DNA from 4 places in the Bacillus sp. z33 genome. Region 4 is predicted to be linked to each of the others. Evidence: riboswitches for the same ligand, from Rfam matches in the RefSeq annotation. Region 4 holds a riboswitch; each other region holds the start of a gene.
What was found. Region 4 has a riboswitch for S-adenosylmethionine ahead of AC4G3L_RS04245 (methionine biosynthesis PLP-dependent protein). Riboswitches for the same ligand answer to the same signal wherever they lie in the genome.
Positions count from the first base shown of each region.

Region 1 (4,870 bases), on a different contig from region 4:
CAAAAAAATGATACCAAAGAGACTTACATTTATGGTTAAAAGCGATCAAAAGCGATGTCTGGGAAACCATAATATAATAGAAGAAAAAAGGTACAGCCGCTAATTTCGACTGCACCTTTTCGTTTAGATATTATTTAGTTGCAGGGATAACAGACCCTTTGTATTCCTCAGTAATGAAGTCCTGAATTTCTTTTGAATGAAGGACTTCAACTAATGTTTTAATTTCTTTTTTATCCTTGTCATCAGATCTGACAGCAACAATGTTTACGTAGGGATTATTTTCAGAACTTTCCAATGCAATAGCGTCTTCTGCGGGCACAAGATCTGCTTCGATTGCATAGTTGGAATTAATTAGAACTGCATCACCTTCGTCATTATTATAAACCTGTGTTAACATAGGCGCTTCAATATCTGTTTTAAATTTTAAATTCTTAGGATTATCTGCAATATCATCTACCGTTGCAGCTGTTTTATCAATGCCTTCTTCCAGCTTTATTAAGCCTTCAGTTTCAAGCATGGATAACATACGGCCATGGTCAGCTATTGAATTGCTCATAATAATCGTTGCGCCTTTTGGAAGATCATCCAGGCTTTTGTACTTTTTGGAATACACACCAATCGGTTCGATATGGACACTTCCTGCATTGGAAAAATCATATCCATTATCTTTAACTTGGCCTTCGAAATACGGAATATGTTGGAAGTAATTCGCATCAATTGATCCGTCTTCTAAAGCTTTATTTGGCATCACATAATCTGTAAACACTTCAACTTCTAGTTTAATGCCTTTTTCTTTAAGTAAAGGCGCTGCTTCTTCCAGAATTTCCGCATGCGGTACATTTGAAGCACCAATTTTAATTGTTTTTAAATCTTTGTCACCTGACTTGGATTCATCGCCTGACCCTCCGCAAGCTGTCAATAGAAGAGTTAATCCTAAAACAAGTATGAATGATAACTTTTTCACTTTGGTTCCTCCCTATCGTTTGTCTAATTTTCTTGTTATTAAATCTCCAATAAACTGGATAATAAATACTATAATCAATACTAAAACAGTGGCGACAAACGTGACATCTGTTTGACCGCGGCTAAACCCTTCCGTATAGGCGAGGCTTCCCAGTCCGCCCGCACCAATCATACCAGCCATCGCCGTATATCCAACCAATGCAATGGCAGTAACCGTTATACCTGATACTAACGCAGGCAATGATTCAGGTATTAAAACCTTTCTTATAATCGTAAATGAAGTAGCACCCATAGATCTTGCGGCTTCAATCACACCTTTATCAATCTCGCGTAACCCAATTTCAACCATTCGAGCATAGAACGGGGCCGCGCCAATAATTAAAGCAGGTAAAGCGGCCTTAACACCGATAATACTTCCAACCAAGGCCTTTGTGAAAGGGATAAGCAGGATAATCAAGATGATGAAAGGAATCGAACGGAATATATTAACGAAAGCTCCTACGATTCCGTATACCATTTTGTTTTCCCACATATTTCCCTTTGAGGTCAAAAATAAGAGGAGACCCAGTATAATTCCCAAGAAAAAAGTTGCAACTAATGAGATACCAGTCATATATATGGTTTCCCAGGTTTTTTCATAGATACGTTCCCATACTACATTTGGAAATAATGTTTCTATCATCCGGACATCACCTCCACACCAATTTCCTGTTTGTGGAGATAATCAATGGCCTTTGAAACTTCAGTTGCATCCCCGTCAACATGAATAAACAATGTTCCGTAAGATCCATGCTGAGTCTGTGAAATTTTACCTTGCAATATATTGACATGAATTTTATAAGAGCGAATGACTTCTGATAAAACAGGCGTTTCAGCAGATTCGCCAATAAAAGATAATTGAACAACTTTTCCCGTCGGATATTCCGTAAGTAAATGTTCGATCGTATCTTTCGTTTCTTCCGGCTCAGTAACTTGCTGTACAAATCGCTTTGTAATCGGGGCAGTTGGTTTTTTAAATACATCAAGCACTTGACCACTCTCCACTACTTTCCCCATCTCCATCACGGCTACGCGATGGCAGATTTTACGTATAACATGCATTTCATGCGTAATTAATACGATTGTTAAGCCCAGCCTTTTGTTTATATCAACAAGTAATTCTAAAATATCATCTGTTGTCTGCGGATCAAGCGCAGATGTAGCTTCGTCACAAAGAAGTACTTTCGGATTATTCGCTAAGGCCCGTGCAATTCCAACGCGCTGTTTTTGACCGCCGCTTAACTGGGATGGGTAGGCATTTTCACGTCCATCCAATCCAACCAGATTAACAAGCTCCTTTACTCTCTTTTTACGTTCCTTGCTTGGTATACCAGCAATTTCTAAAGGAAACTCTATATTTTCACTGACTGTCCTTGACCAGAGAAGATTAAAGTGCTGAAATATCATACTTATTTCCATTCTGGCTTTTCTTAGTTCAGCGCCTTTAATAGCAGCCATGTTTTTACCTGCTACTACTACACTGCCTTCGGATGGTTTCTCTAAACCGTTCAGCATTCTAATCAGGGTACTTTTTCCTGCTCCGCTGTACCCGATGATTCCAAAGATCTCTCCCTTTTCAATTGATAAAGAGACTTGATCTACTGCTTTGACAGCTGATGAACGTTTAAAAGTTCCAGAGAAGGTCTTCGATACATCACGTAATGTAATCATGAAAAGTTCACCGCTCTTTCTATCAACATCTAATTTTAAGATAGTTTTCAGTTAAAATAAAAATGCCTTTCTGCGGAGGCAGAAAGGCATGATTAGTATATAAACATGTTCCTTTCTCTCATCTCCCAGGATTTATAACATCCTGTGTGAATTGGCACCTTTTCAATCTAATCGATTGCCGGTTGCCGGGCTTCAAAGGGCACATCCCTCCACCTCTCTTGATAAGAGTACATAACACACTATTCAATTTAAATCTAACTGTCTGCTATCCTATCATGTTTTAGAAAGAACTGTCAACACCAAAGTCTTCTTCGCATGGTCAAAAATGTTATTTCAAAACTTCTTTAATCGAAGATATGCCTGTTGCCTTTTCTATCGCCAGTTCCAATTCTTCAATTAAATCTTCTGTATTTTCAATGCCGACGGAAAGTCTGATTAAATCCTCCTGCACACCGGAGGCTTTTAATCCCTCCTCATTCAGTTGCTGATGAGTCGTGCTTGCCGGATGAATAATTAAGCTTTTTGCATCACCCACATTTGCCACATGGGACCATAACTCAATGGAATCAATCAGCTTTTTACCTGCCTCACGTCCTCCCTTTATACCAAAAACAACAACTGCCCCCGCCCCTTTCGGTAAATATTTCTTCGTTTTTTCATAGTCACCGTGATCTGGATCTCCAGGATATAAGACCCATGATACTGCTGGATGTTGTTTTAAATAATCGACTATTATTCTCGTATTTGCGACATGCTCCTTCATTCTTACATGCAGGGTTTCCAGTCCCAGAATAAATTGAAAGGCGTTAAATGGACTAAGGGACGGACCCAAATCTCTCAATAGCTGTACTCTTGCCTTCACGATAAACGCCCCTGCTCCAATTGCCTCACTATAAATCAAGTCATGATAACTTGGGTCCGGTTCAGTAAAACCAGGGAATTTAGGTGAATTCCAGTCAAACTTACCTCCATCTATTATGACCCCTCCCAGTGTGGTTCCATTTCCAAGCAGCCATTTCGTAGCAGAATGGACGACAATATCTGCTCCAAATTCAATAGGTCGGCTTAAATAAGGAGTCGCAAAAGTATTATCAATGATTAAAGGAATTCCAGCTTCATGAGCAATTTCCGCTACCCTCTCAATATCCAGCACTTGCAGACTTGGATTTCCGATGGTCTCTCCAAAAATCGCTTTCGTCTTTGAAGTAATGGCTTCTCTGAAATTTTCCGGATCGTCTGGATCTACAAATTTCACATGAATCCCATACTTAGGAAGAGTATTGGCGAATAAATTATAGGTTCCGCCATATAGAGTAGAGGCTGATATGATTTCATCACCCGCACCCGCAATATTTAAGATAGAGAGTGTGATAGCTGCAGCACCACTTGAAACTGCCAGTGCTCCAATTCCACCTTCGAGTTCAGCTATGCGTTCCTCAAATACACTTGATGTGGGGTTATGGATCCTTGTATAGATATATCCGGGTTCAGCTAATCCAAATAAGTTCGCAGCGTGATCTGTATCTTTAAATACATACGCATTCGACTGATAAATCGGTACACTTCTCGCTCCTGTTAATGGATCTTGCTGTAAGCCTCCGTGTATACCTACTGTTTCAAACCGATACTTCTTTTGCTCATTAGCCATTCCACATCTCTCCATTTCGTTTTAAGTAGAGAATTAAGTAAATGAAAAAAACTCTTCCTAAATATAAGAAGAGGCAGGCATTTTCCATCTCTCCTTATCTCCCGGATTTGTTTGTATCCGCAGGAATTGGCACCGTGTATTATAAAAATACCGGTTGCCGGGCTTCAACGGGCCAGTCCCTCCACCTCTCTTGATAAGAATCAAGCTAGTATTAAGTTGTTAAAACTATAGCATAGGAAAAAACAACAGTCAACAGATTATTCTGAATATTTAAACAAAAAGATAAATCATTCATGATTTTAGCTTCTACTATTCTTCAATCATTAATAAATCATTTTATCTGGCTACATGGAAACTATGCCAAACAACCGAGAACCCGGGCTATAATAAGAGCATCTTACAAATATCTTCACGCAATCTGACATATAAAAAGTATGCAAAAGTGAATGTCAATTATATAGACATTCACTAGCAAATAGTCATCGACATATTTCCTGAGAAATAATCCCTACTAATCTATCATTAGTTTCAATCGATCTACGAGATACG
Region 1 covers NZ_JBZFQN010000003.1:500,687-505,556, reverse strand. The annotation lists gene AC4G3L_RS14155 (MetQ/NlpA family ABC transporter substrate-binding protein) at 131-964, opposite strand; gene AC4G3L_RS14150 (methionine ABC transporter permease) at 977-1,645, opposite strand; gene AC4G3L_RS14145 (methionine ABC transporter ATP-binding protein) at 1,642-2,673, opposite strand; SAM riboswitch class I at 2,789-2,901, opposite strand; gene AC4G3L_RS14140 (O-acetylhomoserine aminocarboxypropyltransferase/cysteine synthase family protein) at 3,002-4,321, opposite strand; SAM riboswitch class I at 4,413-4,521, opposite strand; gene AC4G3L_RS14135 (thioredoxin family protein) at 4,833-4,870, opposite strand, start outside.
Region 1: another riboswitch for S-adenosylmethionine. It lies ahead of AC4G3L_RS14145 (methionine ABC transporter ATP-binding protein); the one in region 4 lies ahead of AC4G3L_RS04245 (methionine biosynthesis PLP-dependent protein).

Region 2 (4,870 bases), 520 kb from region 4:
TTCAGTGCCGGCTAACTTACTTGTATAACCGCTTAGGAAATGATACATGGCCTGTTCCTTTGTTAATTTACTGATTGGAGGCAACACACCAAAAGCATCAGCTGTTAAAAAGATGATTGTATTAGGATGTCCTGCAATACTTGGTTTGACGATGTTTTGCATGGCTTCTATAGGGTAAGCTGCACGTGTATTTTCTGTCAGCATCCCATTATCATAGTCTGCAACTCTCGTATGTTCGTCCACAATTACATTCTCCAGCACAGAACCAAACCGGATTGCGTTAAATATTTGAGGTTCTTTTTCCTGTGAAAGATTAATGCATTTGGCGTAACATCCGCCTTCAATATTAAATACACCTTCAGGTGACCAGCCATGTTCATCATCACCAATTAAACGACGGTTTGGATCGGCTGATAAAGTGGTTTTTCCTGTCCCGGACAGACCGAAGAAAAGAGCAACATCGCCTTCGAATCCTACATTAGCCGAACAATGCATGGAAAATACATTCTTCTCTGGGAGCAAGTAATTCATAATAGAGAAAATGGATTTTTTCATTTCTCCAGCGTATTCAGTGCCTCCGATTAAAACGACCTTTTTCTCAAAAGAAATAATGATAAATGTTTCTGAATGTGTACCATCCACTAGAGGATCTGCTTTAAAGCCAGGGGCTGAGATAATTGTAAACTCAGGTGAATGATGACTGAGCTCTTCTTCAGTAGGTCGGATAAAAAGTTGATGAACAAATAAATTATGCCAGGCATATTCATTAATGACTTGAATGGGAAGGCGGTAATCTTTTGAAGCACCGGCAAATCCATTAAAGAGGAATAATTCATCTCTTTGTTCGAGGTAATCCATTACTTTCTCATATAGTTTTGAAAAAACAGCTTCTGATATAGGCTGATTGACGCTCCCCCAGGCTATTTTATCTTTAGTGGAAGCTTCTTCTACAATATATTTATCTTTTGGGGATCTACCAGTATATTTGCCTGTTTCTGCTTTAACAGCTCCGGTAGATGTAAGGATTCCCTCTTTTCGGGTTAATACTTTTTCAACTAACTGTGGCACAGAAAGCTGAATATGAATATTATCATGAGTAAGTGATTGCTTCAATTCATTGGAAACTCCTATATAGGTCATACGAGATCATCCTTTTCCAGAATTTTGGTAAGTATATTATATGAAAATTAGTATAACACATTTAATTTAATTATCCATACTAATTATATTATTTTTCAAGATAAAGGCTATATCATTATAATTGGATAATAAATAAAGTGTATAATGACGTATTTTTTGATAATTTATCTAAGAATGAAGCGGAATATATCTATCTGGTTATTTTGAATTTTCATAAATTAATTATATCAATATTATTTTTAGAATGCGAATTTTATACTTTGAGTTATTCTGTTCCTCGGTCATTCTAAATGCCATGTGTCAACCTAACAATATATTCCTATTTATTTATTGACAGGATTTATTGGATAAGATATCATATACATTTGATATGGATACTCTTATCAAGACTCGGTGGAGAGACGAGCTCTATGAAGCCGGGGCAACCTGCAGTTTGATTCATTTGTAATCACGCAAAGGTGCTAACTTGATGCAAGGTTATATTGCCTTGAACGATGAGAGTGAAAGGCAGATTTCTGAGACTTCGACCTTTCCTCTTTTTAAAGGAGGAAAGGTCTTTTTTTATATAATCAGGAGATAATTAATGATAATGAGTAGCCATTAAACAGGGAAGTTGAAGGAGGAAAAAATATGTCTAATAAAAGACATTTGTTTACATCAGAATCTGTAACAGAAGGTCATCCAGATAAAATTTGCGATCAGATCTCAGATTCTATATTGGATGAAATCTTAGCCAAGGATCCAAATGCAAGGGTAGCTTGTGAAACCTCTGTTACTACTGGTTTAGTTCTAGTTGCTGGGGAAATCACTACATCTACGTATGTTGATATTCCAAAAATAGTTCGCGATACCATCAAAGGGATTGGTTATACGCGAGCTAAATATGGATTTGATGCAGAAACTTGTGCTGTCTTAACCGCGATTGATGAACAATCCGCTGATATTGCCCAGGGTGTAAATCAGGCTTTGGAATCAAGAGAAGGTACAATGTCTGATGAAGAGATTGAAGCTATTGGAGCGGGGGACCAGGGACTTATGTTTGGATTTGCCTGCAATGAGACAGAAGAATTAATGCCTCTTCCAATCTCTCTTGCTCACCAATTATCCAGAAGGCTGGCTGAAGTTCGTAAACAGGATATTTTGCCATATTTGCGCCCGGATGGAAAAACACAAGTTACGGTAGAATATGATGAAAACAAAAAACCAGTTAGAATAGATACAATCGTTATCTCCACTCAACATGACGCGGAAACAACACTTGAACAAATTAAGAAAGATCTAAAAGAACAAGTGATCAAGCCGGTTGTTCCTGCTCATCTTATAGATGAAGAGACGAAATACTTTATTAACCCAACAGGCCGTTTTGTTATTGGCGGACCACAAGGGGATGCTGGCCTGACGGGACGTAAAATTATTGTTGACACATATGGTGGATATGCACGCCATGGTGGAGGAGCATTCTCTGGTAAAGATGCTACGAAGGTAGACAGATCTGCAGCTTATGCAGCCAGATATGTAGCTAAAAATATTGTCGCCGCGGGTCTTGCTGATAAAGCCGAAGTCCAATTGGCTTATGCAATCGGTGTGGCAAAGCCGGTATCTATTTCAATAGATACTTTCGGTACTGGTAAAATTGATGAGGAAAGATTAATTGAATTAGTACGTGCTAACTTTGATCTGAGACCTGCTGGCATCATTAAAATGCTTGATTTAAGACGTCCAATTTATAAGCAAACAGCAGCTTATGGCCATTTTGGTCGCAATGATTTGGATCTTCCATGGGAGAGAACAGATAAAGTGGCGGTTTTACGTACTGGGGCTGGTTTATAAGAAGTAGAATGAAAGAGGTAATATAATACCTCTTTCAGACTGTAGACAAAATCCTTATTTTAGGGGACCTTGTCTGCAGTTTTTTTGTTTTTGCTATTCTCTCCTTTCCGATTCATGCTCTTTTCCGCGGGCATACTGAAGATAATAGGACAAATGAATTCATAATATGGCACCTATAGAGCCATTCTGAATTCATTTTGTCTACAATCCGTAAGAGGCATAAAAATGCCTCTTTTTTTTTTTGTCGAACAGTGGTAGAATTTAGGTGTGTTATATTTTGGAAATTTAGTGGTTATATTTTCTATAAGTATTTTTACCGATAGAACTGTTTATAACATACTGTCTTTTGATAGGATTTTATTGTCTGAAAAGTATGAACTATCTTTAAGTGAAATGAGTAGGTGAAAAGTAATGTGTGGATTTGTTGGATGTATGCATGATCGACTGCTGAAAAATCAGGATGCCGAACTATTAAAGAGTATGAATGATTTAATTACACATAGAGGACCGGATGATGAGGGCTTTTATATAGATGAACATATTCAGCTTGGATTTAGAAGGTTGAGTATTATTGATATTGAAAGTGGTCATCAGCCTTTAACGTATGAAAATGAACGCTATTGGATTATTTTTAATGGGGAAGTTTACAACTACCTGGAATTAAAAGAAGTTCTGGTAAAAGAAGGTATGAAATTTTCTACAAACTCAGATACTGAAGTAATCTTGGCAGCTTTTGTTCAATATGGAGAGAAGGCAGTCGAATTGCTTCGTGGGATGTTTGGATTTGTAATATGGGATAAACAGGAAAAATCTGTTTTTGGTGCTCGTGATCCATTTGGTATTAAACCATTTTTTTATTTTGAAGATGGGGAAAAAACATATTTTGCGTCAGAGAAAAAGAGTATATTGCATGCACTGGAAAACTCTGAATTAGATCCCGTGTCTTTACAACACTATCTTACCTATCAGTTTACTCCAGAACCGGCTACTATGACGAAGAATATAAAAAAATTGATGCCTGGACATTGCTTTACCAAGAGCATTGGCAAGCCAATGAAAATTCGTCAATATTGGAAAGCTGATTTTAAACCGGTTCACCGCAGTGAACAGGACTGGATAAAAGAGATTCAGGATGTTTTGTATGACAGTGTTAAAATGCATATGCGCAGTGATGTTCCAGTAGGTTCGTTTCTCTCTGGAGGAATTGATTCTACGATTATCGCTTCTATTGCAAAAGAATATCATCCTGGAATAAAAACATTCTCTGTTGGATTTGAACAAAATGGATTCAGTGAAATTGATGTGGCGAAAGAAACAGCTGATAAACTAGGGGTAGAAAATATCAGCTATATCATTACGCCAGAAGAATATATGAAAGAATTGCCAAACATTATGTGGCATATGGATGATCCATTGGCAGATCCCGCATGTGTTCCTTTATATTTTGTGGCAAGGGAAGCGCGTAAGCATGTAACAGTGGTTCTTTCAGGTGAAGGGGCAGATGAATTATTTGGGGGCTATAATATTTATCGTGAGCCTCAATCCCTGGCTATGTTTAATAAAATACCTGTGTTTATGAAAAAAGCACTTAAACAAATTGCAACCATGATGCCTGAAGGAGTAAAAGGCAAGAGCTTCATCGAGCGCGGCTGTACTCCACTAGAAGAGCGTTATTTGGGAAATGCCAAGATGTTTATGGAGGAAGAAAAGAAGAGACTTTATAAGCTTTATAAAGAAGGTCGGGACTATACGAGCATTACACATCCGTTTTATGCAGAAACATCCGATTATGATGATGTGAGCAGAATGCAGTATATTGATATTCATACGTGGCTGCGCGGAGACATATTATTGAAAGCAGATAAAATGACGATGGCTCATTCCCTGGAGCTTCGTGTCC
Region 2 covers NZ_JBZFQN010000001.1:1,428,177-1,433,046, reverse strand. The annotation lists gene pckA (phosphoenolpyruvate carboxykinase (ATP)) at 1-1,140, opposite strand, end outside; SAM riboswitch class I at 1,518-1,641, shown strand; gene metK (methionine adenosyltransferase) at 1,771-2,970, shown strand; gene asnB (asparagine synthase (glutamine-hydrolyzing)) at 3,382-4,870, shown strand, end outside.
Region 2: another riboswitch for S-adenosylmethionine. It lies ahead of metK (methionine adenosyltransferase); the one in region 4 lies ahead of AC4G3L_RS04245 (methionine biosynthesis PLP-dependent protein).

Region 3 (4,870 bases), 390 kb from region 4:
GAATCATGGTGCCCATTGCTCCATCTAGAATAACTACTCTTTCAGCCATTAAGTCTTTTAATTGTACTGCTCTCATGATAAATGCACTTCCCTGTTTACTACTGATTTTTGTTCTTTGATGTATCGCACCAAACGCCCGCTTAATTCATATTTCATAAAAGGTGTAATGATGTAGATTCCATTAAATAACTCACTTGCCGCGTCTACTAATTCTTTTGAAATGGCAAAGCTTTCGCGAGCACAGGCTTCCTTATCCGCTCCGGCTCTTTCCATCGCCGTTCTGATATCCTCAGGTAAGGAAATACCCGGTACTTCATTGTGTAAAAACTCTGCATTCCTGTGACTCGTTAAAGGCATGATGCCAATAAAAATCGGTTTCGTAATATGCCTTGTTGCTGCGTATATTTCTTCTAATTTTTCAATACTGAACACTGGCTGGGTCAGAAAATAATCCGCACCTGCCTGAATCTTCTTCTCCATTCTCTGAACAGCTTTATCTATGTACTTTACATGCGGGTTAAAGGCAGCAGCCACCTCAAAATTCGCCCGGCTTCCTAATGATTTCCCTGAATAAGACCGTCCCACATTCAATTGCTTAATTAATGAAATCAGATCGATGGAAGAAAGATCATATACGGAAGTAGCTCCCGGAAAGTCACCAATTTTTGAAGGATCACCGGTCACGACTAACACCTCTGACAATCCGAGAGAATGCATACCCATTAAATGAGATTGCAAGCCAATCAGATTATGATCCCGGCAAGTTAAATGGACAAGAGGCATGGTATTTAACTTTGATTGTAAAATAGAGGCTACCGCAAGATTTGATATTCTCGGAGATGCCAATGAATTATCCGCAAGTGTGATAGCATCCGCACCAGAGTCCAATAAGTAACGACTTCCTATCAAAAATTCCTCCAGCCCCAGCGTCTTTGGCGGGTCAAGTTCCACGATGACCGTCGTTCGTTTTTTTACCATACCTGAAATCGTATCTGGCCCATTTCGTTTGTACTGAATGATCTCATGTGAAATAGACTGATGCTTCGGCTGTGCAACAAAATCTTTTTCCTTAACAGGAAAAAGGTCTTCGACTCCTTTACGTATGGCCTGAATATGTGCAGGCGTCGTACCGCAGCATCCGCCTATCAGCCGTACCCCTTGCTTCACCAGTTGCCTGGAACTGTTGATGAAATAGTCCGCCTCTGTAGAGTAGACATATCTTCCATCAGATAAATCAGGTAAGCTTGCATTCGGGTATGCCGCATAATAAGTATCTTCTAAAAGCGGTACTTCTTCATAAGACCGAATCATATGGTAAGGACCCATCCTACAATTAATCCCGACGACATCGGCTCCCTCTTTTTTCAATAGTGAAAATGCTTCACTGACATGCATCCCATTTTGCAATAGACCCGTTTCATGCAGGGATATATTCGCAATCAGAGGAAGATCACTGGTTCTTCTTGCTACTTCTAACACCATTAACAATTCCTCTAAATCATAATAGGTTTCTAGTAAAATCCCATCTGGTTCTTCCTTCAATAAGGCGAGTAGCTGCTCTTCAAAATATGCCTTAATTTCACTTAATGTTAATTCTGATTTTCTAAAGCTTCGTAAACCTCCGATTGTCCCAACAACAAAGGTATGCGGATTGGCAGCTCTTTTTGCCAGCTTTATTCCGGTCCGATTGATCATGGAAACTTCCCTTTCAAGACCATACCGCTTTAATTTATGGTAGTTTGCACCGAATGTATTGGATTGAATGATATCAGCACCTGCTGCAATATAACTCCTGTGCATCTTTTCAATTTGATTGGGATCAGTCAGATTTAGTTCTTCAAAACAGCTATCGATCCCAAATGAATATAAAAGTGTACCACTAGCCCCATCAGCAACCAGAATTTTTTCGTTTAACGTCTCTAATAGATTCACTGTCTTTCCCCCTAATTTGTTAAATTGAAAAGTTGATGAGGAAAATAGACGATGAGAAAAGAGCTTTCGCCATGAAAGCCCCCCTTCTGGTCTCTCATCTTTCAAGCGGCGCTTGCTGGATTTAGCACCTTGAATTACTATCCAGGTTGCTGAGATTTCAACGGGCCAGTCCCTCCATCTCTCTAGATAAGGATATAAAATTATATATTTACTAAATTTACTATAAATTATCAGTTTTTTCAATCTATTTTGATAATTAATGCAGAGGAGTTAATGATTTATTATTTCGGGTATGTATCGTGTAGGAGTGATGTTAAATGAAAGAGATATTTACAAATCAATTTAAAAATCCAACAGGTGTACTTGGAAAACTCGCAGGTAAAATCATGGCCTATGAAAATGAAGAATTGTATGATTGGACATTTAATCAATTGTCTATTACACCGAATGATACGCTGCTTGAAGTAGGGTTTGGCCCTGGCGAAGGAATGCATATGCTTTTTGATAAGTACCCAACCATCCAGATTGATGGCGTCGATCCATCTGAAGAAATGGTGAAAAATGCGAGCAAGCGCAATCAGGAACACCTCGATCGGAATCAGCTGCGTTTATTTAATGGAACTGTTCTCGAGATACCTAATCCAATGGTGTACGATAATATTTTCAGTGTAAACAGTTATCCACTATGGGACAACCAGGAAGTTTGCATTCAGAAAATACATTCCTTACTAAAAGAGAATGGGCAAGTGACCATAACGGTACAGCCAAGGCAGGAAGAAGCAACCGAAGAACAGGCTCATGAATATGCCGAAGAAATTAAAGAGGTTCTTACTAAGACAGGATTTAAATCAGTTAAAGTTCAAACGAAACCAATGAAACCGTGCTTATCCATCAATGTAACAGCCACCAAATAGCCCTTTTTTAGGGTATTATACACATATATTAAAAAACCAGAGAGCTGGTAACTCCCTGGTGCTACTACTAGCAAGTGGTAAGCAAATCGTTTAATTCTTAGATGAACCACCCTTATGCTTTGGTCGGCGCAGGGTGGTTTTTCGTTTGCCTCTTGAGCTTTATAGATTGGCGAAATCGCGTAGCGCTGCCGGCAGCAAGGGGCGTGAAAAAGATCATTGCTTCATCTTTTGCCAGAGCTTTTAGAAAATCCATAGTCTATCACCTCCCTTCTCCTATATTAGGAAAAGAAGGTGCATACCACCCGAACCAAGTAGTTGTATGATAATCATTCCATGTCTGTTGTTAATGACATAATTACCCTGGCTCTCTTTTTAAAGTATTTGCATCTCATCAAAGATTGCTACTTTAATCTCCAGTATTTATAGGAAGTAGCAAAACCATAAAAAGAAAATGCTCAGTTAGTTATTCACAGAGGTTTACATAAAAAATAGGCGTCTATAAGCCGGCATAGCTTACAGACAGCCTATTTATGATTTCAAACCTTTTGTTCTCCTATATTCCCCAAACTTAAACACAATCGCAATGATTGCCAGCCATGCACATCCCGCAACATACCCTGCAATCACATCGCTAGGATAATGCACCCCCAGGTAAATACGGCTGTAGCCAATCGTTAAAATCATAAATATACAAATCGCATAAACAGCCCATCGAATCGGCCAATTCTTGGTGATTCTGGTTGTAATGATCATCAGTGCACCATAGAGGATGAAGGAGGACATTGAGTGGCCGCTCGGAAAGCTAAAGCCATTTTCTTGAACCAATGGATTTAAAGTTGGTCTCTCCCGCTGGAAAATCCATTTTAAATATTGGTTTACATAACCACCTGACCATGTCGTGATGATTAAAAAAAGCACACTGAGAAAACGTTTTTTAAACAGTAACAACGAAGAAAAAACGATAACCAGTAGGATATTGCCTTTTACTGATCCTAAATTCGTTATAAAAGTAAGCACTTTTGTACTCATTTCATTAATACTGCCCTGGATTGCCTGAATGATCGTCATATCAAACCGATATAGCTCATGTTCGTCTAGGTCATCAGCAATATCTACGAACAAGAGCGTACACACAATAAAGAGAGCAATCAGCACGAAAAAGGAAATAATATGAACATTTAAAAAGGTGTTTTCAGGCTTCTTCAATTTACGCCCTCCCCTATTGCGAACATATTGTTTAAAACGTCTTAAGTTCATCCTATTTTAGAGTCTAGATAGGTTTTGACATGTTGTTGGAATGATGAATAAGCCTCGGCCTCTTCTTTATAGATTTTCCTTTCCCCAAAGCTAACATGTAGTGTTTCTAAATTTAACTGAATAACCGTTTCGTATTCATACGTTGCATTCCCAATTAAATCAATCCAGGTTTTATCCTGCAAATCATGAACCTGGCATAGTACCATTCCACCTGGATTATAGACATGCAGTACGGCTTCATCATCGAGTTCGTCAACCCATTTCGTTACGAGACTGGAAGCTGACATTGCTGTTCCGCAGGCATTTGTAAAGCCTACGCCTCTCTCAAACGTGCGGACAAAAATAGCCCCCTCCTCCAGGCGGGAAACGAAGCTGACATTCACACCATCGGTAAACCAATCATTCTTACCATTCAGCATAGTGGCTATTTTTTCTTGCCTATCCGAGTGGATCAACTCTTTATCAACCAGACTGATCAGATGTGGATTTGGTACAGATAGGGTTGTGAATGTAAGGTCCTCATCAATAAAAGGCAGGCTTTTGTTGATGATTTCATCCATCTCCGTGTTCATAGGCAATGCACTGGTTGCTTTGATAACTGGAGATATTTCGACTCGGTATGTAGGGATATCCTTATACATGTCAGGTTCTTTCGTTACCTGCAGATTTGCTTTCATCGTTTCAATCATCAGATTATTTTTCTTCAGTTTTTCCTGAACATACCGCCCAACACAACGGAGCCCATTCCCACACATGGAGGCTTCCGA
Region 3 covers NZ_JBZFQN010000001.1:521,621-526,490, forward strand. The annotation lists gene metH (methionine synthase) at 1-76, opposite strand, end outside; gene AC4G3L_RS02345 (bifunctional homocysteine S-methyltransferase/methylenetetrahydrofolate reductase) at 73-1,932, opposite strand; SAM riboswitch class I at 2,024-2,125, opposite strand; gene AC4G3L_RS02350 (class I SAM-dependent methyltransferase) at 2,250-2,846, shown strand; gene AC4G3L_RS02355 (hypothetical protein) at 2,959-3,099, opposite strand; gene AC4G3L_RS02360 (phosphatase PAP2 family protein) at 3,375-4,052, opposite strand; gene dapF (diaminopimelate epimerase) at 4,100-4,870, opposite strand, start outside.
Region 3: another riboswitch for S-adenosylmethionine. It lies ahead of AC4G3L_RS02345 (bifunctional homocysteine S-methyltransferase/methylenetetrahydrofolate reductase); the one in region 4 lies ahead of AC4G3L_RS04245 (methionine biosynthesis PLP-dependent protein).

Region 4 (4,870 bases):
CGGTATTTCCTTTTGATAAAGTTGAAATCCGTACATTTTCATCCAGTTTAAAAAAGATCAGTAATTCGTCAGCGCGTTCCTGGTTCCAGCTTTCATAAAAATCGTTCATAAAATCCATCGCCTCTACAATGGTGAAATGTGAAAGCATCGTTAATGAATCAGGAATGAATGTAATCTTCTCGTATGATTCCTTCGTTCGTTTGGCTCCATTTATTAGAATTTCTCCTCCATTAATGGGGGTAAGACCCATGATCGATTTCATAACCGTGGTTTTACCAACACCGTTTATACCAATCAAACAAGTAATCTCCCCTTTGTTTGCTGTAAAACTAACGTCATCCAATACTTTTTTCCTGCCGAATTTTTTTATTAAATTTTTTACCTCTAACATGGTGTCCCTCCTCAGTCTTGTTCCGATTTGTATTTTTCTTTGACAATACTCAATAGTTCATCTACGGGTAGTTGAATCGGTTTAATTGCCTGGACAAAGGTGTCAACTGCTTCATGAATCAGCTCTTGGCGGACGCTACTCAATATGTCCTTATCTGTTGTAATCCGGCTTGGGAAATTTCTTTCAGTGTAAATCAATCCCTGTTCCTCCATTTCCTTATACGCTTTTTGAGCGGTATTAGGGTTTATTTTTAGAAGACCCGCAAGCTCACGTCGAGAAGGAATCTCTTCTCCGCTTGCAAGCCGGCCGGTCGCTATTTGTTCTTTGAAGTAACGGACAACTTGTAAATAAACGGGATCCCGGTTATTAAAGATGATGTTCATCGTTTCATCTCCTATGTCTGGTTAACCAATATTTGGTGTGTGTACTATGTGGTTCATACACCTGATATGTGTACTATACATGTAATACACCAGAACCGTCAATGAAAAGTAAAAAAATTCCTTAAAAGGTTTTGAAATTTGTAATTATTTATAAAGGTAAAGGCAAAATAAGAAGGATTCTCTAGGGAAGGAGGTTACTTGTCATGCAGAATACAGGCCTGGTTTTAGAGGGCGGCGGAATGAGAGGATTATATACAGCCGGAGTTTTGAGGTATTTGATGGAACAGGATATTTATTTGCCATATACAATCGGTGTTTCAGCCGGTGCATGCAATGGTTCTTCTTATATTGCCCGGCAAATAGACCGTAATTATACGGCAAATATCGACTATGTCTCACATCCGGAATATCTTTCCTATAAACGTTTTCTGAAGAAACGCGAATTATTTGGAATGGATTTTATTTTTGATAAAATTCCAAATGAACTGGTTCCATTTGATTTGAAGGCTTTTTGTGAAGCCAAGGAACAGTTTGTCGTCGGTGTTACAGATTGCGTTACAGGCGAACCCGTATACTATAGCAAAGAGCACTTAAAAAAAGATATTACAACGATTCTGCGCGCATCCAGTTCCATTCCATTTTTTGCGCCGGTAATCTCTTATGATGGCAGAATGCTGCTTGACGGGGGAGTTGCCGATCCGATACCGATTCAAAAATCTCAAGCAGACGGGAATACGAAAAATATTGTCGTGCTTACCGGAAACAAGGGATATATGAAAGGCTCATCGTTTGATTGGTTTGGAAAAAGATTATATAAGAATTATCAAGGACTATTAAAGGCCCTTCGCAATCGGCATATCCTATACAATGACACGATACGTTATCTGGAGGAACAGGAAGAAAAGGGACATGTCGTCATTATTCGTCCAATAGAGAAATCAGATGTCAGCCGAATTGAGCGTAATCCTAAAAAGCTGAAAAAGCTGTACAATCAAGGATATGCAGAAGCCAAGGCTGCTCATGGAAAAATAAAAAAGCTATTATAACAACAACCCACCACTATTTTTCGTGATGGGTTGTTGATTCTTTTATTGCTGTCTTAATTCTGATTGTAAATAATGCCAAATTAAATTCGCAGTATGTTCGATGGAACTAATATGGGTGCGTTCAAAAGCATGGGAAGCATCGATGCCGGGGCCAATCAATCCATGAATAATATCATAGCCGGCACGAATGGCAGCAGAGGCATCAGAACCATAAAAAGGGTAAATATCCACGCGATAATCCACCTGATGCTGCTTTGATAACTCGACGAGATGCTGGCGCAGACCATAATGATAAGGTCCGCTTGAGTCTTTGGCGCAAATGGATACACTGTATTCATCCGTTGCCTGTCCTTCTCCGATTGCTCCCATATCAACAGCCAAATATTCAACTGTTTCGGACGGTATATTGGAATTGCCGCCATAGCCGATTTCTTCATTGTTAGAGATTAAGAAATGGGTCGTATAAGGAAGAATGATACCTTCTTTATTTATCTGTTTAATAATATACATCAGAATACCGACACTTGCTTTATCGTCCAAATGACGGGATTTAATAAATCCGTTGTCTGTCAGTTCAACACGCGGTTCGAAGGAAACAAAATCGCCGACTGAAATGCCAAGCTTTTCTGTATCTGCCTTGCTTTTTGTGACAGCATCAATTCGTACTTCCATTGTCGCATCCTCGCGTTTGACATCGCCCATTTTCTGATAAACATGAACGGAGGTTTGATTTAGAAGAATGGTTCCTGTATAGATCCTTCCATCAGCTGTATGGATTTTACAGTATTCACCCTCAACAGAATTCCAGCGAAATCCACCTACCATCGATAATTTTAAACGCCCGCCTGGTTTGATTTCTTTAACCATGGCACCTAACGTATCAACATGGGCGGTAAGAAAACGATGTTTAGAATCATCTTGCCCCTTGATTGTTGCCAATAATGCTCCTTTATTTGTTTTTACTGCTGTAATACCTTCAGATTGTAAAAATCGTGCCACATGTTCAATCACTTCTGTGGTATAGCCGCTCGGACTTGGGATGGATACCAGTTCTTTTATATATTGAAAAATTTCCTGACCATTGGCTTTCATCGCTACGAATCACTCCTTTTATGTATAGATTTATTATATACCTTTGTTAAAAAGTTGAACAATGAAGGTAAAAACAACTTGCTTTTCTTTCCATGAGGATGTAAATTTATTTTAAGTGAATATTCTGACAAAACTTATCAAGAGAGATGGAGGGACTGGCCCAGTGAAATCTCAGCAACCGCCAATGATGGAAAGGTGCTAAATCCTGCAAGACATACTAGCTGTCTTGAATGATAAGAAGGGGCCCATTTCTGATGAAAAGTCTTCTTCTGGAGACTTTTTTGTTTTTTTATAACTGTTAATAACTGGGGAAATGAATGTTATTTGACAAAAGTAAAAGAAATACAGCCGTATCATATATGCGGAAAATAGTAGCACATGGATATAGTGCAAGTATGGTGGACCGTGATGGTGAAGAGCAATGTGTAGGGATAAATGAAGAGAGAGGAGTCATACACATGACAAAAGTTAAAATCGAAACACTCTTAGCTCAAATAGGCAATCGAAGTGAAACACAAACAGGTACTGTTAATCCGCCAGTCTATTTTTCAACAGCCTATCGCCATGATGGTATAGGAGAATCCACCGGGTTTGATTACATAAGGACGGGTAACCCAACCAGAAAATTACTCGAGGAGGGCATCGCAGAGCTTGAGGGAGGAAAACAGGGCTTTGCTTATAGTTCAGGTATGGCTGCCATTCACTCATTGCTTTGTTTATTTGCTCCTGGAGATGAGATTGCCGTCACCGCTGACCTTTATGGAGGGACATACCGGTTATTCGAACAAATATGGAAGACATATGGCATCAAATTTAAACCATGTCATAACGATTCGGATTTTAAGGAATCCATTAGCGATAGAACCAAGGCATTCTTTATCGAAACTCCGACTAATCCGCTTATGCAGGAATTGGATATAAAGGAGATCTCCAAATTCACGCGTGAAAATGATTTGTTGCTGATTGTAGATAATACCTTTTATACACCTATTCTGCAGCGGCCGCTTGAACAGGGAGCAGATATTGTTGTCCATAGTGCCACTAAATACTTGGCTGGACATAATGATGTGTTAGCTGGATTAATTGTAGCAAAAAATGCTGATATTGGTGCAAGACTTGAGGAATATCAAAATGCTACAGGAGCTGTGCTTTCACCTTTTGATTCCTGGCTTGTCATGAGGGGAATGAAAACATTGAGCTTGCGGATGAAACAACATGAGGAAAACGCCCAGAAAATCAGTCGGTTTTTAAGAGAAAGAGAAGAAGTGACGGATGTCCTTTATCCTGGTAAAGGAGGGATGATATCATTCCGGCTGAAATCAGCTGAATGGATCAATCCTTTCTTACAAAGTCTTCATATCATATCTTTTGCGGAAAGTTTGGGTGGAGTAGAGAGCTTAATGACGTATCCCGCTACACAAACACACGCAGATATCCCAGAGGAGGTGCGCATACAGATTGGGGTTTGTAATTGCTTGCTGCGTTATTCTGTCGGGATTGAACATGCTGATGATTTGATTGAAGATCTTACACAGGCATTTGATTCGTTACTGGTTTAAAGGTAGAACTCGTTTGAAATTAGTGATACATCTTGGGGAGGAGCGAGTATTACTGGAATTTTTATGAACGAACTAAATATGCGAAGGTATTAGAAATTTAATAAAATCATATACGGTAAAATAGAAATATATGTAAAATATTTAACGATTTTGATATACTGTAAAAAAATTAGTCTCAATTAGGGAGAATGAAGATGGCTGATCCGGTTATTTCTATTAACAATCTTCAGGTGAGTTATGGCTCGAAAGAAGTGCTTCGTGGCATTAATCTTGATGTAGACAAAGGGCAAGTTATTGGCTATATAGGTCCTAATGGTGCTGGGAAAACAACCACTGTAAAGATATTGCTTGGTCTTCTAACAGATTATACAGGTTCAGTTAAGATATTTGGAACAGAGC
Region 4 covers NZ_JBZFQN010000001.1:908,437-913,306, reverse strand. The annotation lists gene AC4G3L_RS04265 (ABC transporter ATP-binding protein) at 1-391, opposite strand, end outside; gene AC4G3L_RS04260 (GntR family transcriptional regulator) at 403-774, opposite strand; gene AC4G3L_RS04255 (patatin-like phospholipase family protein) at 978-1,820, shown strand; gene AC4G3L_RS04250 (M42 family metallopeptidase) at 1,863-2,912, opposite strand; SAM riboswitch class I at 3,044-3,152, shown strand; gene AC4G3L_RS04245 (methionine biosynthesis PLP-dependent protein) at 3,371-4,471, shown strand; gene AC4G3L_RS04240 (ABC transporter ATP-binding protein) at 4,660-4,870, shown strand, end outside.